4 regions of the Photorhabdus viridis genome follow, and region 2 is predicted to be linked to each of the others. Evidence: predicted binding sites of a transcription regulator. Region 2 holds the regulator's gene; each other region holds the start of a gene.
The links. Region 2 encodes CRP, which controls carbon source genes, mostly activating them, when cyclic AMP is high. Its sites were predicted from a motif close to ATGTGANNNNNNTCACAT; they were not measured.
Positions count from the first base shown of each region.

Region 1: the regulator CRP is predicted to act here: its motif matches at 3,226-3,243, upstream of udp (uridine phosphorylase).
Region 3: the regulator CRP is predicted to act here: its motif matches at 3,335-3,352, upstream of bhsA (multiple stress resistance protein BhsA).
Region 4: the regulator CRP is predicted to act here: its motif matches at 1,920-1,937, upstream of gntK (gluconokinase).

Region 1 is NZ_JBEJZY010000038.1:17,000-22,619, forward strand. Features, by position in the region: gene ubiE (bifunctional demethylmenaquinone methyltransferase/2-methoxy-6-polyprenyl-1,4-benzoquinol methylase UbiE) at 1-453, opposite strand, end outside; partial or broken gene ABR397_RS16285 (hypothetical protein) at 495-702, opposite strand; partial or broken gene ABR397_RS16290 (zinc ribbon domain-containing protein) at 681-785, opposite strand; gene ABR397_RS16295 (DedA family protein) at 863-1,393, opposite strand; gene ABR397_RS16300 (tyrosine-protein phosphatase) at 1,468-2,250, opposite strand; gene udp (uridine phosphorylase) at 2,344-3,099, opposite strand; gene pcp (pyroglutamyl-peptidase I) at 3,760-4,416, shown strand; gene ABR397_RS16315 (intradiol ring-cleavage dioxygenase) at 4,650-5,489, opposite strand.
Region 2 is NZ_JBEJZY010000026.1:20,918-26,537, reverse strand. Features, by position in the region: gene ABR397_RS12685 (aminodeoxychorismate synthase component II) at 295-870, shown strand; gene argD (bifunctional acetylornithine/succinyldiaminopimelate transaminase) at 994-2,205, shown strand; gene crp (cAMP-activated global transcriptional regulator CRP) at 2,254-2,886, opposite strand; partial or broken gene ABR397_RS12670 (RNA-guided endonuclease InsQ/TnpB family protein) at 3,281-3,697, shown strand; gene ABR397_RS12665 (OsmC family protein) at 3,801-4,208, shown strand; gene ABR397_RS12660 (phosphoribulokinase) at 4,331-5,200, opposite strand; gene ABR397_RS12655 (YheU family protein) at 5,221-5,439, opposite strand; gene ABR397_RS12650 (hydrolase) at 5,436-5,620, opposite strand, start outside.
Region 3 is NZ_JBEJZY010000039.1:29,292-34,911, reverse strand. Features, by position in the region: gene ABR397_RS16625 (phosphotransferase) at 1-492, opposite strand, end outside; gene ABR397_RS16620 (prenyltransferase) at 513-1,457, opposite strand; gene ubiT (ubiquinone anaerobic biosynthesis accessory factor UbiT) at 2,068-2,439, shown strand; gene ABR397_RS16610 (GNAT family N-acetyltransferase) at 2,433-2,936, shown strand; gene ABR397_RS16605 (GIY-YIG nuclease family protein) at 2,905-3,219, opposite strand; gene bhsA (multiple stress resistance protein BhsA) at 3,495-3,746, shown strand; gene ABR397_RS16595 (YhbP family protein) at 3,870-4,301, shown strand; gene nrdG (anaerobic ribonucleoside-triphosphate reductase-activating protein) at 4,304-4,768, opposite strand; gene nrdD (anaerobic ribonucleoside-triphosphate reductase) at 4,792-5,620, opposite strand, start outside.
Region 4 is NZ_JBEJZY010000035.1:352-5,971, forward strand. Features, by position in the region: gene gntR (gluconate operon transcriptional repressor GntR) at 891-1,886, shown strand; gene gntK (gluconokinase) at 2,054-2,593, shown strand; gene gntU (gluconate transporter) at 2,593-3,930, shown strand; gene ABR397_RS15430 (GNAT family N-acetyltransferase) at 3,987-4,910, opposite strand; gene ABR397_RS15435 (SGNH/GDSL hydrolase family protein) at 5,107-5,620, opposite strand, start outside.

The sequences.
Region 1 (5,620 bases), on a different contig from region 2:
TTTTTCTTTTTCAGTTACATTACGCAAGCCGAAAGAGATAGTAATGCAATTAAAATAGTTATCAGGGAAAGGCAACGCTTCCGCATTAGCCTGCACATAGCTGACATTACCAACAATACCGGTATCACGTAATTTCTCACGCCCAACCTTCAACATAGACTCATTGATATCAGCAAGAACAACTTCACCCTTTTCACCAACTATACGGGAAAACTTGGCTGCCAGATCTCCGGTACCGCCAGCTAAATCAAGGACTCTCTGACCCCGGCGAACACCACTGGCATTAATAGCCATACGTTTCCAAATACGATGAATGCCAAACGACATTAAATCATTCATTAAATCGTACTTTGCCGCAACGGAATGAAATACTTCGGCTACCATACCTTCTTTTTCATCTTTGGCTACGGTGCGGAAACCAAAATGTGTGGTTTGTTTCGTTTGGTCTACCATGTTATCTGCCCGTTTTTTATTCAAACTGTTATAAAAGTGTATCAGCCTTTCAGATAAAACCCTATCCTAGCGTTAATCATTAGCACAGGATGGATGGCTTTATTAACCAATTCGGGATCAATAGAACGTTTCACTTCAACCCCTAACTTACGGAACCCCTAAGCCTTGCATATCATCAACAAACAAACGCATTTTATCGTACATACGGGATGCCTTATCCGCAATTAAACGCGCATTCTGGCTTTGATATCACGGTCATGTTCTACCGCGCATTCAGGGCATTGCCAGCGCCGTTTATGCAGCGGCATTTCCGACATCTTGCAACCACAACATTGCTAAGTTAAATTAACACTGTATAGATGTCCAGATTGATTTACACAAGTGTCTCAGCCTGCGAAGCCGCTCTCAATTAACTTATCCATTGAGCTAACCATTGCAAACCAAAAGCGCCCGGAGCTAATACCCCAAAAGACCAGATAAGCGCAGAACAGATATTGGCAATCTGGAAATAACGCAACGGCATGGTACAAATACCTGCCACCAATGGCACAATTGCACGGAATGGCCCAAAAAACCGACCAAGGAAAATACTCCAAATACCCCAGCGCTCAAAGAAATTATGCGCTCGTGTCAGCAATTGTGGTTTACGGGAAATCGGCCAGATTTTACCAACATCACCTTTAAAATGCGCACCGGCGATATAGGATACCCAATCGCCCAAAAAGGCCCCTACCGCCGCAGCCAACCAGATTGGCCAGAAATTAAGGCCGCTTTCACCTATTAATGCACCTAATCCAAGCAGTATGATCGTTGCAGGCAATAACAAGGAGAAAAAAGCCAGAGATTCACCAAAAGCAAGTAAGAAAACAATCGGCATGATCCAGGTATCGTGTGCTTTTACAAAAGCGATTACCAACTCAACTATTTCATGAAGGCTCAAATTCAAATTCCTGTATTGATTAATACCACATTCAATTTAACCACTGTTGTATTAACCAGAATTAAACCAACTTCTTATTCAAGGAAATAACCTTGTAATTTTTGACGGGCAGAAAAATCAAGGCCAAGATCTTTCTCCAGCCATACATCTACACTGCCATAATTCTGGTTAATACTGTTTAGTGCCGCCATTAAAAACTCTTCTCTGACGGAATAGACATAAGCAAATTTCTTAACCATATCATCACTCATGGTTTTCGCATGTTCATTTAACAAATACTCACGGTAAGGCGCCAGCGTGGCGTTCGTCACCAAATAATCTTCCATTACCGTATCTAAATCAGCTCCAAGTGCAAACAACACCAGTGCAGAACCCACACCCGTTCTGTCTTTACCTACCGCACAATGTTGTACTATCCCGCCCTTTTCCGGCTGTTGCAGCAATTTAACTAATATCTTATAAGCCTCATTTTTCAAAGGCAGTAATTTATAAAGACGGAACATAAACGACTGCGGATCAAATTGCGCCAACATCTCTGATGTCAATTTTTCCAGATTCGCATTCACTTCCTTGGATAATGGATTGGCAGGAGCATGATGATAATTAGCCCCATTCCATACCTGATCAGGCTTATCTTCTATTTCACCTGTGTCTCGATAATCTATGATTTGAAAGAGGTTTTTATTTGTCAGGAAAGATTGGTCTTTCTCTGTTAAGCGATCCAAAGCGCCAGAGCGAAAAAGTAAACCTGATTTAATTTTCCCACCACTGGCTACCGTTTTACCACCTAAATCACGAAAATTAATCCCGCCATGAAGGGGAAGTACTGATGGGTGCAATAAAGATGTAGTAATCATGATGACTCTTAATTAGTTGTAAATTTTAAAACATTAACAGATTTCTACTTAAAAGAAGAGTGAGCCGGAATATTCCGGCCCAAAAAGTATTATTTACAACAAACGACGAGCAGCTTCGACGACGATCCCTAATGCGTTACTTTCTGTTTTCTTAAGTAACTCAACATCAGGAATTTCCTGCTGAGTACGGTTAACAATGACACCGGCAACCATACCTGCACGCAGCCCCTGGCTTGCACACATCGTCAACAAAGTTGCAGATTCCATTTCATAATTCATGACGCCCATCGCCTGCCATTCAGCCATTGAGCCTTTAAAACGGCTCACAACACGGCCGGAATAGGTATCGTAGCGTTCCTGACCGGGGTAGAAAGTATCGGAAGAAGCCGTTACACCCACATGTGTCGTTGCGCCAGAATCTTTTGCTGCTTCATACAGTGCAGTAGTACAGTCAAAATCGGCAACCGCCGGGAATTCCATCGGAGCAAAATGCAAGCTGGCGCCATCCAAACGAACAGCAGCCGTGGTTACCAGCACATCCCCAACATTGATATTTTCCTGGATTGCACCTGTTGTCCCAATACGTAAGAAAGTACGAACCCCCAATTGTGCTAATTCTTCAACGGCAATGGATGTTGATGGGCCACCAATGCCCGTGGAGCACACAATAACTGCTTTACCATCAATTTCTGCACGCCACGACGTGAATTCACGCAAAGAAGCAAGATGAACAGGGTTATCCATCAATCTTGCAATTTTTTCCACACGTTTCGGATCACCCGGAACAATAGCTAAAGTTGCGCCTTGTAGGTCGCTTTTGGTCAGACCTAAGTGAAATACATCAGACATATCAGACTCCTCAAAGGGAAAAATTTATAATGAAATTGGTTGAAATCTACTGTATTGAGCATTTAGACATCTTTTAGTGATAAATATCACTTCGAAGTAAGATAAAAAAGAAAAACGCACATTATTTTGAGATGTAAATCACAAAATAATCATAAAATGAGTAAAAATAAGCGAATCATTATAAAGAAAAAAATTAACGCATGCCTAAATAGTAATCACAAACTCGAAAATAAAGAATCGAATGTTTCCTTTCTGCCATAAGTTAAACTGAATACGTTCATATATGGAAAAAACAGCCAATTGTTTAATTATATTTATGATTAAAACAATGCCTGGAACAGTATATATCCAAATGGATAACTTGATTTATTCATTGTCAAGACGAAAAATCAATAATTATCTCATTGAAACTTTCTATCCAGAGAATTGATAGCAGTAAATATCAATCTAGTCATAAAGAAAAATATATCTCAATAACCGTCAATTTCCAAAAATAAAAATAACCACGGTGGATTCGACTAATAAGAGAATTTTATTTATTATCTTTATATCTCAACAAAAATAAAACAATTACCAAATATAAATATCACCGTCACCCTTTAATAGGATGCATATTGTTTAAACATATTAGAACCTTTCCATCATACAGGAGTACTCCCTATGGCAAGACAGAAAACAGTTTTAATTACAGGTTTTGAGCCTTTCGACAATGAAACAATTAATCCATCATGGGAAGCAGTCAAGCAGTTGCAAGGGCGCGAATTGTGTGGAGCGCGTATAGAAGCACGCCAGCTTCCATGCGTGTTCGATGTCTCCCTGACTTGCTTATATGCGGCTATTAATGATATCCAGCCTGATCTGGTGATTGCCGTAGGACAAGCAGGTGGTAGAGCTGATATCACCGTGGAACGCGTGGCGATTAATATCAACGATGCACGCATTCCTGATAATCAAGGTAACCAGCCTATCAATACGCCGATCGTAGCAACGGGTCCCGCAGCCTATTTTGCTACGTTACCCATCAATGCAATGGTCAAAGGTTTACATAAAGCAGGACTCCCAGCTTCAATTTCACAGACCGCAGGTACTTTCGTCTGCAATCATGTCATGTATGGCTTGCTGCATTATTTGACGTATATCAATCCTGAAATACGCGGTGGTTTTATCCACATCCCTTATCTGCCAGAGCAGGCAGTGCGGTACTCCGGCACACCGAGTATGGCCCTGGAAACAGTAATAACAGCACTGGAAATCGCCATTGATGAAGCATTAAAAAACAGTGAGGATATCGTCATCAGTGGAGGTGCAACTCATTAATTTAATATTCTGCTCACGCAGTTAAAAACTCTCCACAAAAGTGACAGGCACAGAGAAATATGATCGACTGAATAATGTTGCAAAGATAATCCTCTCTGTGCCTGCACAATGTCCGTATGTAACTATCAAGCACCTGATATTTTTTTAATTATTAACCAATATGCCATTTACATAAGTTACTTTATAATTTTGACTGTTATTATATTGAAATTTAGTTTATTCAACAAAACCTGTCACACCGCATGTGAATATAAATCATCTTTAGTTATGAAATTAGATATATTTTCCAAGTCTACTGACAAAATTATTTCACCCAGTATCCCACGATTAATATCAGATTCGTCTATTTTTGTTACTTTTATTTCTGAAAGATGACCATTCATATTTTTGAAATATTCATCATCACGATTTTTAGTTCTGCTTATCCTCCGTTTTGAATACAGATCATATTTATAAACCTCTGCATTGATCTCTTCAGGAAAATACATTTGACCAACAAAGGCAAAATGTTCTTCTTCATTTATATCTTTGCTGATCTGTCTAATCGCAATATGAACATGAGTTGCTCTACCAACATAAAACCCTGGATAAATAGTAGTAAAATTGACTACCCCATTTTTATCCGATTGTTGAGCCCCTCTTAGAAAAACTTTATCATCAGTTCTGTTGATACCAGATATTTCACCGGATTCAGGTGGTATATCTGGACTGATATAACTCCAACCAGAATATTTCCCCCGACTATTGCAGTGCCAAATATCAATAAATAATTTATCAACAGGCTTACATGTTTTCTCATCCATAATAGTTATTTTTAACAAAAAAGGTATTCCTGATTCTGAATCAGTAATATCCCGCCTTACAATTTTACTATTTCGAAAATATGGCCCTGATATCTGCTCTGGAGCAAGGGTACACACACCTATTCCATTTCCATTCTGTGACGATAATTTTCCTTCCGCACGGGCCAAGCCAATTGGAGCAAGTGCAGCCGTCGCCGTGATAGCAGCACTACCTTTTAAAAAATCTCTTCGAGAGCTACTTTTCTTACCTTGCAAATTATTAACATCCATATAATCCTCTCTTTAATTATTTAGTTTCTATTACAATGCTTCCAGATTCCATTTTGTTACGTCGCGGGTATTTTGTTAATAAAACGTATTTTTTCCAATATCAATATGGAATATATATATAATTCATAAAA
Region 2 (5,620 bases):
TCAGGTAGACAGCAAAAACGGGGAAGATGCTATAATCAATTTTGTCTTCATAACAATTACCTTACTTATTGAATATCAAAAAGAGCCTATGTTTTGTAGCGGTATGAGAGTAAGTTGATTGAGGAAAAAGTAGTCATTGATTTTGTTACACTATGCTGCAAGTGCTTATGTGCTATGATAGCCGCCCCGTTGTCGTTAGGCCGTTTTACCTGAAATCATGTTGTTCATGATAAACAAATTGCAGGATTGGCAGGACAACAAATACAGCGATAAAAATGGGTAGGATAGACTCCTATGTTATTAATAATAGATAACTATGATTCTTTTACGTATAACTTATATCAATATTTTTGTGAATTGGGAACAGATGTTTTAGTCAAGCGCAATGATGAATTACAGCTTGAAGATATTGAGCGATTGGCGCCTACACATCTGGTTATTTCCCCAGGTCCTTGTACTCCAAATGAAGCAGGAATTTCTCTGGCTGCGATTTCTCATTTTGCGGATAAACTGCCGATTCTTGGTGTTTGCCTTGGGCATCAGGCAATTGGGCAGGCATTCGGCGCCAGTGTAGTAAAAGCCAGGGAAGTGATGCATGGGAAAACTTCTGCTATTCATCATAATCAGCAAGGTGTGTTCAAAGGGCTTAACAGGCCATTAACGGTTACCCGTTACCATTCATTGGTGATTGCCGCAGAGACTTTACCAGCCGTATTTGAAGTCACTGCATGGAGTCAGCATAACGGTAATGTAGATGAGATCATGGGAATTCGTCATCGTACTCTGCCCCTGGAGGGTGTGCAGTTCCACCCTGAAAGTATTCTCAGCGAGCAAGGGCATCAGCTACTGAGTAACTTCCTTAGATATTAACCAGATACCAATAATTTCTTCATTTATTTATCTTTTTCATTTGCCCATCTTTGATTTTTTATGCATATTCAGTGATTATAATTTCATTTTTGAATGGCGTATATATAAAAAACGGGTGGGAAAATGATGGAGCATGCCGCAGTAAACAGAAATACATACGATCAAGTCATGTTGCCAATTTATTCACCGGCACAGTTTATACCGGTGAAAGGGCAAGGCAGCCGTGTATGGGATCAGCAAGGAAAAGAGTATATTGATTTTGCTGGTGGTATTGCTGTTATGGCTTTGGGACATTGTCACCCTGCGTTAGTGGATGTTTTAAAGCAGCAAGGGGAGAGACTTTGGCATATCAGTAATATTTTCACCTGTGAACCGGCTTTGATACTCGCGCAGAAACTGATTGATGCAACTTTTGCCGAGCGGGTATTTTTTGCCAACTCAGGAGCGGAAGCGAATGAAGCCGCATTTAAGCTGGCGCGTCACTATGCCATTACCCGTTACCATCCATATAAAACCAAAATTATCGCATTCCATCAGGGGTTTCATGGTCGTACTCTGTTTACGGTCTCTGTTGGTGGTCAGCCAAAATACGCTGATGGTTTTGGGCCAAAACCCGCAGATATTATTCATGTGCCTTTTAATGACTTAGATGCAGTAAAGGCGGTCATGGATGATCATACTTGCGCTGTTGTATTAGAACCTGTTCAGGGTGAAGGGGGAGTCACGCCGGCGACATCCGCATTTATTCATGGGTTGCGTGAACTTTGTGATAAACATCAGGTACTGCTGGTATTTGATGAAGTACAAAGTGGAATGGGCCGTACCGGTAAGTTATTTTCTTATATGTATTATGATGTTGTGCCGGACATTATCACCACAGCGAAGGCTCTGGGAGGTGGTTTCCCTGTCAGCGCTATGCTGACTACGGCGAATATCGCTTCGGCGATGGTGCCGGGAACTCACGGCACAACTTATGGTGGTAATCCGCTGGCTTGTGCGGTTGCAAATGCTGCTTTTGACATTATCAATACGCCAGAGGTCTTGGATGGTGTTGAAAAACGTCATCATTTGATTGTGAATTTTCTGAACGATATCAATCAGAAATATTCGATATTTGGTGAAATCCGTGGCAAGGGATTGCTGATTGGTGCGGAACTAAAAGCGCAGTATCAGGGAAAATCTAAAGAGATCCTGCGACTGGCGGCTGAAAATGGCCTGATGTTATTGAGTGCCGGTAGTGATGTACTGCGTTTCACACCTTCGCTGATAATCAGTGAAGAGGAGATAGATCAGGGGATGGAACGGCTGGAGAAGGCGATTAGCCAGTTGGTATAACAAGGATAAGAGAAATCAGCGCAGTATCATGCGCTGATTAATCCAGAATTAACGCGTACCGTAAACAACAATTGTTTTGCCGTGTGCGGAGATCAGGTTTTGATCTTCCAGCATTTTCAGAATACGGCCAACCGTTTCACGGGAACAGCCAACAATCTGACCAATTTCCTGGCGAGTGATTTTGATTTGCATCCCGTCAGGGTGAGTCATTGCATCGGGTTGTTTCGCCAGATTCAGTAAAGTCTGAGCAATCCGGCCGGTTACATCTAAGAAAGCCAGGTTACCGACTTTCTCAGAAGTTGTTTGCAAACGGCTTGCCATTTGGGCAGATAAACGCATTAAAATATCCGGGTTTACCTGAATCAGTTGACGGAATTTCTTATAGGAAATTTCCGCTACTTCACAGGCGCTTTTGGCCCGAACCCAGGCTGTTCGCTCTTGTCCTTCTTCAAATAATCCAAGCTCGCCAATGAAATCTCCCTGGTTTAAATAGGAGAGGATCATCTCTTTGCCTTCTTCATCTTTAATCAAAACCGCAACAGAACCTTTTACGATGTAGTAAAGCGTCTCTGCTTTTTCGCCTTGATGAATAAGCGTGCTTTTGGATGGATATTTATGAATATGGCAGTGTGACAAAAACCATTCAAGAGTGGGGTCTGTTTGTGGCTTGCCGAGAACCATTCTCTTCATCCTCTGTTGTTATCGCTGCCTAAATAACACGAGAACCTAAAAGTTTCTCGTCAGGCTGGCTTATAAAGACACTAGCTTAACATATTAGTTTGCTGAAAAACCGATAGGTGAGGGTTTTATATAGGTTATCTGAAATTTGAAACTTGAGTATTGATCTTAACCCACATATACCCGGACCTGCTTCTGTTTTTAACACAGGAAAAGGTTTCTGTCTTGTCTTGTATTGTTTCAGCATAATAAACCGTTCATTAGCCATTGCCCCGTAAACCGTCGCCCAATCGGGCGGCGATATAAGGGGAGCTAACCTACATGCAAAATAAGATCGTGACCATAGTGCATGACGAGATAAATGCGTATTTAAAATTCTGACATGGCGGCTGCGGATAAAAAAGCCTTATCCCGAAAGAAAAAAGGCAGTGCTAACCGGGCGAAAGCGCGGTTATAGGTAGTCAGGTGCCATGAACACGTAGCTAACGCTAGAGCCGATTTTCAGCATAAGCTTTCCCGTGTCATTGGGGATGCAGGCTGGCATAGTTTCATCAGCAGGCTGGAATACAAAGCGGAACAAAAAGGCGTTTATGTGGTGAAACTCGATCAGTGGTATGCGAGTTCCAGAAGGTGTCATTGTTGTGGTGGCAAGATGTCGGAAATGCCGCTGCATAAACGGCGCTGGCAATGCCCTGAGTGCGCGGTAGAACATGACATCCGGCAAAAAGGGATAGTTGAATGACAGGCGGCGGGACACGTCGTCTCTGCTCATGGAGGCCTGCGTAAATCCGTTGCACCAACGGTTGCGGCCTGAGAAGTGGGAAGCCTCGCCGTTTTTTACGGCGGGGAGTAGTCACATTGCCAGTTTAATACTGAAAGAGTAGGCTTTGATGCAAAAAATGACTTGAGAGGTACTTATGCACGCGCGGGTAAAATGGGTTGAAGGGTTGTCTCTTTTGGGGGAGTCGTCTTCGGGTCATCAGATCATGATGGATGGAAATGCCGGCGATAAGGCACCAAGCCCAATGGAAATGGTATTAATGGCAGTTGGCGGTTGTAGCACGATTGATGTTATTTCTATTTTGCAGAAAGGCAGATATGACATAAAAGATTGTGAAGTGAAATTAATTTCCCGCCGTCGTGAAGAGGCGCCACGCTTATTTACTTCTATTAATCTGCATTTTATTGTTACCGGCAAGGATTTAACAGAGAACGCGGTTGAACGTGCCGTCATGCTTTCCGCTGAGAAATATTGTTCTGTTTCGTTGATGCTGGGGAAATCAGTTGAACTTACCCACAGCTTTGAAATTAAAGAGACAGAGTAAGATACTATTTCCTGATTGAAAAATAACGACAGGTAACTAATATCAGTTACCTGTTTTTTTAACTGAATAATATAAGAAGTGGATTCAAATGCGGGTTTTTTTGGATTTATCCTAGGTTTTAATCAACAAATTTTTTCCCCTTCCAGTAATCTCTGTACCAATGGCGTCATAATTAACTCCATGGCCAGTCCCATTTTTCCACCGGGAACTACGATGGTATTAATGCTTGAAACAAATGAACCTTGTAACATTGATAAAAGGTACGGGAAATCAATTTGAGTGAGGTCACGGAAACGGATGACGATAAAACTTTCATCCAGGGATGGAATGGCTTTGGCTGAAAATGGATTGGACGTATCAACAGTCGGGACGCGCTGGAAATTTATATGTGTCCGGGAAAATTGGGGGGTAATATAGTTAATATAATCATCCATAGAACGAACGACGGAATCCATTACTGCTTCCTGTGAGTGTCCCCGTTCTCCGGTATCGCGGATAAGTTTCTGTATCCATTCAAGGTTGACAATCGGCACCACCCCCACCAGCAGATCGACATGACTGGCAACATTATGTTGTGGTGTTACCACGCCACCGTGCAGGCCTTCATAAAACAGCACATCGGTCTGCTTTGGTAAGGTTTCCCACGGAGTAAATGTACCGGGGAGCTGGTTGTAAGGAACCGCGTCATCATAGGTGTGAAGGTACTTACGGCAACGGCCTTCACCAGCTTCACCATAGTCAATCATGGTTTTTTCCAGCATGCCAAAATCATTGGCTTCTGGCCCAAAATAACTGATGTGTCTGCCTTGCTCCTTGGCTTTACGGATTGCTGCATCCATTTCAGGGCGGGTATAGCGATGGAAACTATCCCCCTCTATCTGTGCTGCGCTGATATTAAGTTGCTGGAAAATCTTACGGAAAGCTAAACTAGTTGTTGTTGTTCCGGCACCGCTGGAACCGGTAATCGCAATAATCGGATGTTTGGCAGACATAAGCAGTAAACTCCATAATGTTAAGAATGGAACATTTCTTTTGGCATAATATTGATGCTCTCATGCAGTTCAGACCACACCAGCATAACATCCCCCTGCTCCAACTGACGACGTATGTCAGCGACTTTCTGCTCAAGGGATTTTTCATATTCACCATAATCAGTGCCTTCCCGCAGGATAAAGCTCTCTATCAAATTTAGCAGAGTTTCTGGCTCCAGTTGTTGCCATGGAATAATCATCGTTGTTGCTCCAGATAAGATGACAGCCAGCTTGGAATACGTTGTTCCAGCCACATTTGTGGTTTCTTCAGTGAACCACTGACAAAGCCGACATGTCCACCGTATTCTGTTAATTGGTATTCAATATTTTTGGGTAGTGTTTTGAGGTCAGGAACGACTTCCGGTGTCATAAAAGGATCGT
Region 3 (5,620 bases), on a different contig from region 2:
GCCGAGCACACGGGTAGTGGCGCCGCCTGATTGCATAATGGCAAAGGAGCCACGGGATATCGACGCAATTAAAGCCCCTTCTGTGGTGGCGAGCGGTGCATAATATACCCCTTGAGCGTATTGTCCCTTTATCAAGAGAGGGCCGGCGATCCCCACAGGGATTTCTATTGAACCAATAAATCCCTCAATGGTTTTTGTTAGTTTCGTCGCATCCAAATGGGTTGCGGCTACGTGTTCCAGTGGATGCCCAGTATGTTTTGCCAGATAATCCAGGCGTTTTTGCCGGGCTTCCTCGGTATATGTATAGAGGTGGCGGCGGGGCAATAATTCTGCTTGAGTTGCTTCTGGGCGGACGGCAGATGCTTCTTGGTGTTTAATGCTGAATGTGTCACGTGATAATTCGAGAATAGAATCTCGCGCACAGTTTTTTATGTGAGCAGTGGTATTATCTGAGACATCAAATACACATGATTGGATTTCTTTTTGCAACATAACTCTATTTCCTTTAATACCTAAGCAAACCCAAGCTTTATTAAGATGCTGGCAGTGCAAACTGAGTAACCCAGTACCATAAATATTCCCACTACAGCCTCATCGCGTTTGCGATTTTGGATGGTGGGGCGATGAAGGAATTTGCCTAATTGCCATAGACATAATGCATAACAAACGACCAAGATAATTAACGCCCATAACGCTATACCATCAGTGGTGATATTGATTAGCCAAATCTGTAACGCCAACATTACGGTGAGTAATGATGCGATAATAGCGACGGCTATTTTTCTGCCAAAAATAGATGAATAAGTCGGTATTTCCAGACGCTCTTCATCCGGACCTTTACATTTGCGTGTAATTTCGAAACTGAATCCGGAGAAAAAGCACAATCCCATTAAAACCCATATTGGGAAAGTGAGTGCGACGTTAGGGCTGGCGATATTGCCCAACCACCAGATAATGAGCGGCATTACCAGCATATGGGAAATGGCGTACCAAGTGAGGTGCTGGTTTAACCATTCACTGATAAAGAACTCTTTCCCCATAAGGCAAGTCCAGATAAAGACTAATAGCCAGGCAAAAGTGACCGAGCCAACGCCTCGATCTAAAAATAGGCTTCCACCCAATTGCAATGCGATACAGCAGATACCGAGTACTCGTAGATTTTTCAGCGTAATAATACCGCGCTGTAAGATCCTCTGTGGGTGGTGTTCACAATCCAGTTGATAATCCTTATGCTCATCGAATATCCGTAATAGTAAAAAATAGGAGAAGGCCATCAGGCAACCGAGCAGGATTTCCCATGACAAAACAGGCTTTTCCCCTATTGAATAAAAAGCTACGGAATAGCTGATGATATAAAAAATAAAGAAAAGCGGTGCATTTTGTAGCGGGAAACGCTCATCCATCCATAGCTTTATCCTCTTACCAATGAATTTTGAATAGATCTCTTGGCCTTCCATACGTCATTCCTATTTATTGTATAAAGATTAAACTAATATACGTTTGTAACAATCCAATCCGAGGATAATAAATCCAAAAGTAAATCTTAATAAAGTCTATACGTGCTTTTTAGCCGGTAGCCGTAAGAAATACGTGTCGACCAGCGCCATACGTTAAGCCAAAAATTTGCAATCCGCTATAATCAGGATGTGTAAATTTAAATATCAGTATGCAACTTATGTTTACATTTTATTTCATAACTGTATGTTTGTATGATATTTTTGGTTTTTTTGATTGAAAAATAATGGGTCTTGATGTCATGTGTCGGTCTGATATAAATGACATCCACCCCGTTATCTACAGCAACTATGTTCCACATAAATAAGCTTTTTGTGGAGCAAGTCTGTTCTATATGAAATACTGGAATAAAGTAATAATAATTAACAATTGTAATTAACTTAATGGTGAGATGTTTTGATTTAGAGCAGTTTATAGGCGGATATTACCTCAATAGTTGAAAGGTACAATTTACAACTGGTTCTGTATTGGATTCTTGATGTAGGATCGGAGAAATACCGATATATTCTGGTTGAATAGCTATGCTACTTTATTAAGTAAGGAGTTTGAGCTGTGTTAGGAAAAATCCGCGATCTTAATCTGCGCTGGTTTACTACTGTCCGTGATAATCATTTAGTTGTCAGCCAACATAAGCAGAGAGAGGTTAATTTTATCGGCGAAGCCAATAGTCTGATTTTAATAGCTACCCGCAAAGAAGAACTGGATATTTTGTCTTTCCTGAGTTGCTGTCGTTTGTGTATTACAGGAGATACAGAATCAGGGTTGTATGTTGGAAATTGTGTAGATGCGATAACGCTGAAGCCTATGTCTATGTCTATGTCTATGTCTATGCCTATCGCTCTTCGTACCGGTTTATTGCGGTTGGTTGAGTATATTAAAGTTAGTTTACCGGAGGGCGCAGAACATGCGCGATTATCATGTTGATCAGGGTAGAAATTCCAGTAGATGCAGCGGGAATAGATCAATTACTGCGGGAATCTTTTGATACCCCGGCAGAAGCGGAGTTGGTACAGCAATTACGAGAAGATGGATTACTCACGTTGGGTATGGTTGCTACGGATGAAGAAGGTCAGGTTATTGGTTACGTGGCATTCAGTCCGGTAGATATTAATGGTAAGGATCATCAATGGGTTGGTTTAGCGCCGTTAGCGGTTGCTGAAGAATATCGCCGGCAGGGGATTGGTGAAAAACTCGTTTATGAAGGTCTGGATAGCCTGAATGAATTTGGTTACGGCGTAGTCGTTGTTTTAGGTGATCCGCACTATTATCGCCGGTTTGGTTTTACGCTTGCCAGTGAGCACCAGTTACATTGTAAGTGGCCAACGTGTGGACCTTATTTTCAGGTATATGAATTAGCTGATAGTTCCTTGGCTGATTATACTGGGCTGGTTACTTATTCTCCCCATTTTGACTGTTTCTGATTGATACCAAATATTTTGCTATACAGGTGGGCTGGCAAATAACCAGCCTCTCTTTTTGTTGTTTACTTAATTGCTTTACCTGATATTCCAATCGTGAGGCACTGGCTCTGTCGCCGGCATAACAATTGAAAACCAGTTGTAATGGTCCTTTCCCTCTCAGTGCTTTTGCTCCTTTACCTTTTACATGTTGTGCAAAACGGCGGTTGATGTCTGTCGTTATCCCTGTATACAGCATCCCTGCTTTCGTTTTCAGCAAGTAAAGAACCCATTGATTTTTAGCCATATAATTTTTTCTTAATTTTTTATTTTTGAGATTTATATTTTACTAAGACGTTTTTTCTATATTATTTTTCCAAATAACTTAATTTAAGTCATTATAATATAAAAGTTTTATTAAAATTTGTTACATATCAAATTCCTATATATCGTATTTTTTGTTCAAAAAAATTGAAAAAAAATAGCAATAATTGCTAATTTTTATTCTGGCCGTTAGATCATACTATGATCCACATCACAGAGAGTAACTCATTCCATTAAAAATTGATCAAGGATCATGTTATGAAAATTGTAAAATATATCGCTGCTGCTTTGACTTTAAGTGCTATATCTTTTGGTAGTATGGCAGCAACAGAAGTTCAAACTACTTCATCTGCCAAGGTTGGCGTGGTTTCTGTAACCGGTGCTGATACCTTGGAAGGTTTGAGTGCTGAATTGTCCAAAAAAGCTGACAAAGCTGGCGCATCTTCTTTCCGTATCATATCTACTAGTGGTAAGAACCAATTGTCAGGTGTTGCTGAAATCTATAACTAATTTATAGTAGAACACACTGAACCCTGACTTTGTCGGGAGATGTCAGAACACGCCGAAAGATGATGTTTATCCCGGCGTGGTTCTGGGTTTCCAGGCTAATAAAATCCTCCCATTGGAGGGAGTGTGAATACCACTGAAAACTTTCAGATTATCCGGCAATACCTCGCAAGACAGCACGTCTTCACGCTTTGCACGACAACAGAAAATGATATCTGGTGTGCAAGTTGTTTCTATGTTTTCGATGCCGAGAAAAAAGCTTTTTGGTTTATGACTGAATCCCATACCCGTCATGGTGAAATGATGCAGATAAACTCACAGGTGGCAGGTACTGTTGCCGGGCAGATTCGTAATATCGTGCAGATAAAAGGTATTCAGTTCAAAGGGGAAGTCATTCGTCTAGAAGGAGAAGCAGATAAAGCTGCCAGAGCACGTTATTGCCGCCGCTTTCCTGTGGCAATCGCGGCTAAAACACCTGTTTGGCAACTGAATCTCAGTGAAATAAAAATGACTGATAACACGCTGGGATTTGGTAAGAAAATCTGCTGGCAGCGATAAAATTATCTTAGTCGATGAATCATCTGGTTGCGGCTGCCGCGCCATAATAAGCCGGGATCATAAAGATTCTGGATAAATTTGCCATCTACCAGCACATTAATATAGCTAACAACTTCCTGTTGGGCTTTGCTGAGTTCACTTAGCAGATAGCCAGTCCACAGCCAGATATCCTTTTCAGGGCACTCTACCGTGACCTGTTTTACCAGTTTCAGGATCACGGATATGTTGTGCGGATGAAGAGGATCGCCGCCAGACAGAGACAGCCCTTGCCGTTTAATGCGGTTATCCTGTAAATCAGCGATAATATGGTCTGCCATTTCTTGGGTAAATAGTTGGCCGGAGTTTGTTCGCCAGGTGCTTTTGTTATAGCAACCGGGGCATTGGTGCTCGCATCCTGCGACAAACAGAGTACAGCGGGTTCCGGGACCGTTAACCACATCAACCGGGTAATATTGGTGGTAATTCATTTTTTAGCCTGCCTGAATGCATCTCATTGCCCATTTGTCAGATGTTTTACTCTGCGTTTTACCTCTTCTTGCTTGCCTGCATTGAAGGGGCGGGCGTCAGGACTTCCCAGATAACCGCAGACACGGCGGGTTACCGATACCCTAGAGGGGGCATGATTGCCACACCGGGGGCAGGTAAACCCTTTACTGGTGCAGGAAAATTCACCGGTAAATCCGCAGTCATAGCATTCGTCAATGGGGGTATTGGTCCCGTAATAAGGAATGTGTAAATAGCTGTAATCCCAGACATCTTCCAGTGCTTTCAAATTATGTTGCAGATTAGGATATTCGCCGTAACAGATAAAACCGCCGTTTGCCAGGGGTGGATAAGATGCTTCAAAATCCAGTTTATCGTAAGGATTGGCCTTCTTTTCAACGTCAAGATGAAAACTGTTGGTGTAATAGCCTTTGTCTGTCACCCCTTCGATAACACCAAATTCGGCGGCATCAAGGCGGCAGAAACGATCACATAGGTTTTCACTTGGTGTGCTGTACAGGCTAAAACCATAACCCGTCTCTTTTTTCCATTGATCAGTTGCTTTTCGCAGATGGCTAACAATTGCGAGAGCTTTTACACGTAATTGCTGGTCATCAAATAGATGAATCTGATTGCCATACAATGCGTTAATGGTTTCATGAATGCCAATATAGCCCAGAGAGATAGAAGCCCGGCCATGTTTAAAGATTTCAGCGATATTATCGCCGGCTTTCAGGCGAACCCCGCAAGCACCTTCCATATAAAGGATTGGAGCAACCTGTGCTTTGACATCTTCCAGACGGGCAATACGAGTCATCAATGCTTGTTTTGCCAGT
Region 4 (5,620 bases), on a different contig from region 2:
GCTTGTTATGATGGAAATCTTCCAACATATTCATAAGAATATATTATGTTAAAATGATGGGTCCGAATATCTGCTTTAGAATGACCAGAAATTTTTACCTCTTCATTATTACAGTGATGACTTTTGCGCTGAACCTCTTTCGTTAGCTGCTTGGCATGCGTTATGTTTATATAATCTAATAACGCTCTATCTTTATATCGTTATGAATATAACTACAATCAGCCCCAGGCGATAATTGATTACTTATTTTTCCATTTACATCACAACTAAAACTGGAATGATCAGCCTTATCATTATTTTGGTTATGTAAAATATTATCATTAGTATGATTAGTTAGAATAGTATTTAGAAATACAGTTGTATTAGTACTGACCAATATTTGGGGTTGAATGCTCTTTTTAATTCTGGTAAATGACGGTAATTAGGCATAGAAAATAGGAGTCCGTCACTATTTAATTATATTTGCCGGTTAAAGCATACTGATCATTGCAGTAAATGGCTGTATCGTTTCTCTTGTATTTTATGCTGTTACCTCTCGTATTAGTTAGTACCCATAATGGTTCTTTTCTGGGAGATAATATTAGTAGCAGCAGATTAACCAGTAGCTTAGTGCTTTAACCTTATCTGAGGTTAACCGACAAATACTATAGAAAACATTGCCTGTTAAATTTTACATTTTTGCTGGAATTGTAGGTAAGTGTTATCGTTGTATTTTACATTATATTTTGACTGAAAATTATCCTACAGAGTCTGAATAGATAATAAATCGGGATCACTGTTCCACTACCAGACTAAACTCAAAAAAAGCGTTCTCTGATAGTGTATAAATATGTTATAGCGCTGTGTTTATTACCCTAAAATTTTTTACTAATTTTGTATTGTATTGAAATATGAAGAAAAAACGTCCTATTTTACAAGATGTGGCTGATCGTGTTGGTGTTACAAAAATGACAGTAAGTCGTTTCTTACGTAACCCCGATCAAGTTTCTGAGCAATTGCGAAAGAAAATAGCGGATGCTTTGGATGAATTAGGTTATATCCCGAACCGAGTTCCAGATATTCTTTCTAATTCTACTAGTCATGCTATCGGTGTTTTGTTGCCTTCTTTGACTAACCAGGTTTTTGCGGAAGTTATCCGTGGTATTGAATATGTGACAGATCGTAATGGTTATCAAACCATGCTGGCTCATTATGGTTACCATTCAGAGAAGGAAGAGGAACGTTTAATTTCCCTGCTTTCCTACAATATTGATGGCTTGATTCTTTCTGAACGTACTCACACACCGCGAACTTTGAAGATGCTGGAAACGGCCGGTATCCCTGTCGTTGAGCTGATGGACTGTGTTTCTCCTTGTTTCGATACGGCAGTCGGTATTGATAACTTTGAAGCAGCCCGACAGATGACAATGGCAATGGTTGAGCGTGGTTGTCAGCGGGTGATTTATCTTGGCGCAAGGCAGGATGAAAGGACCATTATTCGCCTGGAAGGTTATGAAGCTGCAATGAAAAGCGTGGGTTTAAAGCCAGGTAAGGTAATGACACCTGACAGCTCTTCTTACACCTTAGGGGGAAAACTACTGAATGAAGCGAGAACAAAGTATCCTGATGTGGATGGTCTGTTTTGTACCAATGATGACCTTGCTATCGGAGCAATTTTTGAGTGTCAACGTCAGGGGATAGCTGTACCGCATGATATTGCGATAGCGGGTTTTCATGGTCACGATGTTGGTCAGGTGATGACACCAAAACTTGCCAGTGTGTTGACACCTCGTGACTTAATGGGACGGAAGGCTGCTGGATTATTGATGACACGGCTGAAAGGTGAACATTTACCACAAAAAATGATCGATATCGGTTTTCAGTTATCTTTAGGAGAAAGTATTTAATCGGTCAACTGGATTCACATTCTTTGAGCTCATTTGTGATAAATATCACATTTCCATTTCTTGAATATTCCGTGTTGTTGCGAAGTTTACTTCTACTTCTGATAATGTTACCGATAACAGTTACCGGTAACATTTTGTAAGTGAAATATCTACGCTAAGGAATTTATATGAGAGATACCCAGCAGTCGAATCATGTTTTTGTGCTTATGGGGGTATCAGGCAGTGGTAAATCTGCTGTTGCCAATGCTGTGGCTTATAAATTGGACTCCGCTTTTTTGGATGGTGATTTCTTACACCCAAGATCTAACATTAATAAGATGTCTAAAGGTTATGCACTGAATGATGAAGATCGCAAGCCTTGGTTGAAATCACTAAATGATGCAGTTTTTGCCATGCAACGCACAAATCCAGTTTCCCTGATTGTTTGTTCTGCTTTAAAAAAGCATTACCGGGATATGCTGCGTGATAATAATAAAAATCTGTCATTTCTTTATATGAAAGGTGACTTTGATTTAATTGAAAATCGGTTGAAAGCACGTAAAGATCATTTCTTTAAACCTCAAATGTTGGTGTCTCAATTTGAGGCATTAGAAGAACCGGGTAGAGATGAAAAAGATGTTTATCTGATTGATATTAGATCGTCTCTTGATGAAGTGATTAATCACTCAATAAAAATAATTAATAGTGTCATTTCAGGGGAAAAATAATGAGTACTTTAACCTTAGTGCTGACAGCAGTTGGCTCTGTTCTTTTACTGCTATTTCTGGTGATGAAGGCCAGAATACATGCTTTTGTTGCGTTAATACTGGTATCTATGGGGGCGGGTGTTTTTTCTGGTATGCCATTGGATAAAATTACCGAAACAATGCAAGAAGGAATGGGCGGAACATTAGGCTTTCTGGCGATTGTTGTCGCACTGGGAGCGATGTTTGGTAAGGTCCTGCATGAAACAGGTGCTCTGGATCAGATTGCGATTAAATTACTAAATAGTTTTGGTGAAAACCGTGCTCATTATTCATTGGGGATCGCTGGTCTGGTTTGTGCTTTACCGCTGTTTTTTGATGTAGCGATTGTTTTATTGATTGGCGTGGCGTTTGCAGTTGCGCGCCGTACTGGTGGTAACGTAGTGAAACTGGTTATTCCTTTGTTTGCCGGTGTTGCGGCAGCCGCAGCGTTTCTGTTACCCGGCCCAGTTCCGATGTTGTTGGCTTCACAGATGAATGCTGATTTTGGCTGGATGATCCTGATTGGTATCAGTGCAGCGATTCCGGGGATGTTACTGGCTGGGCCAATTTTTGGTAGTTTCGTCAGTAAGTATGTTACGTTGGATTTACCCGTTGATATGAGTGAACCCAGTCTTGGTCAGGGTAAGATGCCATCTTTTGGTTTGAGCTTGTCGCTGGTTTTGTTTCCTTTAGCTTTGGTTGGATTAAAGGCTATTGGTGAGAGTTTTGTTGAACAAGATTCTGAATTGTATTTGTGGCTTGAATTCATCGGTCATCCATTCTCTGCGATTTTGGTTGCTTGTCTGATTGCCATTTATGGTCTGGCAATTCGTCGTGGGATGAGTAAAGAAAAAGTGATGGATATTTGCTCTTCGGCTATTCAGCCTGCTGGAATTATTTTGTTGGTTACCGGGGCCGGTGGTGTATTCAAACAAGTGTTGGTGGATTCCGGGGTTGGTCCTGCGTTGGGGAATGCATTGATTGGCTCAGGCCTGCCAATTGCATTAGCGTGTTTTATCCTTGCTGGTACAGTGCGTGTTATTCAAGGGTCTGCGACCGTTGCCTGCCTGACAACCGTTGGTCTTATCCTGCCGGTTGTTGATGTATTAGAATATTCTGGGGCCCAACTTGCAGCCCTTTCAATCTGTATTGCCGGGGGGTCTCTGGTATTGAGTCATGTTAATGATTCCGGTTTTTGGTTGTTCGGTAAATTTACTGGTGCGACGGAATCTCAAACACTGAAAACCTGGTCGATTATGGAAACTATTCTTGGAATAACGGGGGCGGCGGTTGGGATGGCTTTCTTTGCCATGATGTAATGCCGTTTCCTATAAAAACGGCCATATAAGTCACTTATGTAAAGATATTGATGAAGCTAGAATAAGCTCCTGACTAATGGATGACGATTGCACCAGCGATCTTTATAGGCAAGAGAAGGTCTGCCAATAGAGTAACGCATAGTCTTTTGATGTTGCTGGCAGAGTTCTGAAGCATTCTGAATATTTAACCACATTAAAACACTGCCAACACTGAGATTGGAATATTCAGGATCGAGTCCACCGTCGACTGCGTCAAATGAAATCCACTGGGGACTGTCTGCTTTTATGACGAGATCGTAGGCTACCGGGGCACCATTGATAGTTAATACATTCCCGTACAGATGTTGCTTGAGTTCGGTATATAATTCAATTAATTTTTCTTTCTCTTCTTGATTGTGCGTTTTATATGTCCAGCGTTTTTCGTACAGTGTAGTGTAAATATCGACAAACTCTTGACAGGTAAAATCGTTAATTTGATGTATTTCCCCGCCAGAACGTTTAAATTTGTTAATTTCATTACTTCGATTTCTTTTTGTTTTATAAGAAAAATTCTCTTTAGCAAGACAGACTGTTCGTTTGTTTAACCGCCCATAACAAACGTTGATAAAATTTTCTTTGTGCAGGAGCGATATGGCTTTAGATTTCCCTGGGATTAGGGTTTTTAGGTGTTTGGCGATAGGAAAGATAATTTCATCATAAGTGACGAAGTGGTAGTTTTTTTGATAACTTGCTGCCAGATGATGATCTTTGCATGTAAAGTACGCACCTTCGATAACGTTTTTTGTTTCTGGGTTTTCTTTAACGTAAAAGATAAAACTATTCCCAAATTTTTTGTTTAAAAAATTTACAATATTGGGATGAGTAGATATTCCACCGCCATAAAGAGAATAGGCTTGTTGGTAACGTTCAATACTACATTCTTTCCAGCCGGAAATGAATCTTCTTATAGAGCCTCTGGGATACTTTTTTGAAAAAGTCATATTTTAAATACTCTTTTTAGCGCTATGTGTTACAGATGGTATAAACTTATTTTTCATTGTATTAAATGTAGGTAAAAAGATGATTAAATTGATACCTTGTGAACTTGTTCATATTGTAGTTCATAACTCTAAGATTTTGTTGCACTAAATGCAATGTTAGTATTTAGTACGATTCCCAATGAAGCGTCGTTGTTGCTTATTGATCGAGAATATTTATTAATTGCTGATATAAAGCTTCAGCACTGCGTTCATAGCCTATAGCTGAAAGGTGAACATAATCTGGGCGCGCAAGATCTTGCTGAGCCCAGCCTCTAATTGAACATTCACCACCCATATATTCACGCCAATTCCAGAATAGTGTGTGCTGCTCTTGTGCGACTTCCTGCTGAATACGGATGACGTCATTCAACATTGCTGGTTGTTGTGATGTACAACTTGCTGCTTGACTGTTTTTCAAGGAATCGCCTGGCCCGATAATAAGGATAACTGCTTGTGGTAAATGATTACGAATTTGTTTTACCTTGGTTTCCAGTTGCTGGTGATAACTTGATAAGTCTAGCGAATCATTAAATGCTTCATTGGCGCCATAAGCGAGGATCACCATATCGGGGTGCATTTGCGCTAATGTATTAATCCATTGTGGCTGCCACTTATCGATCATATTAATGGTTGCACCATTAATACCTAAAGCGGACAACATAACACCTGGT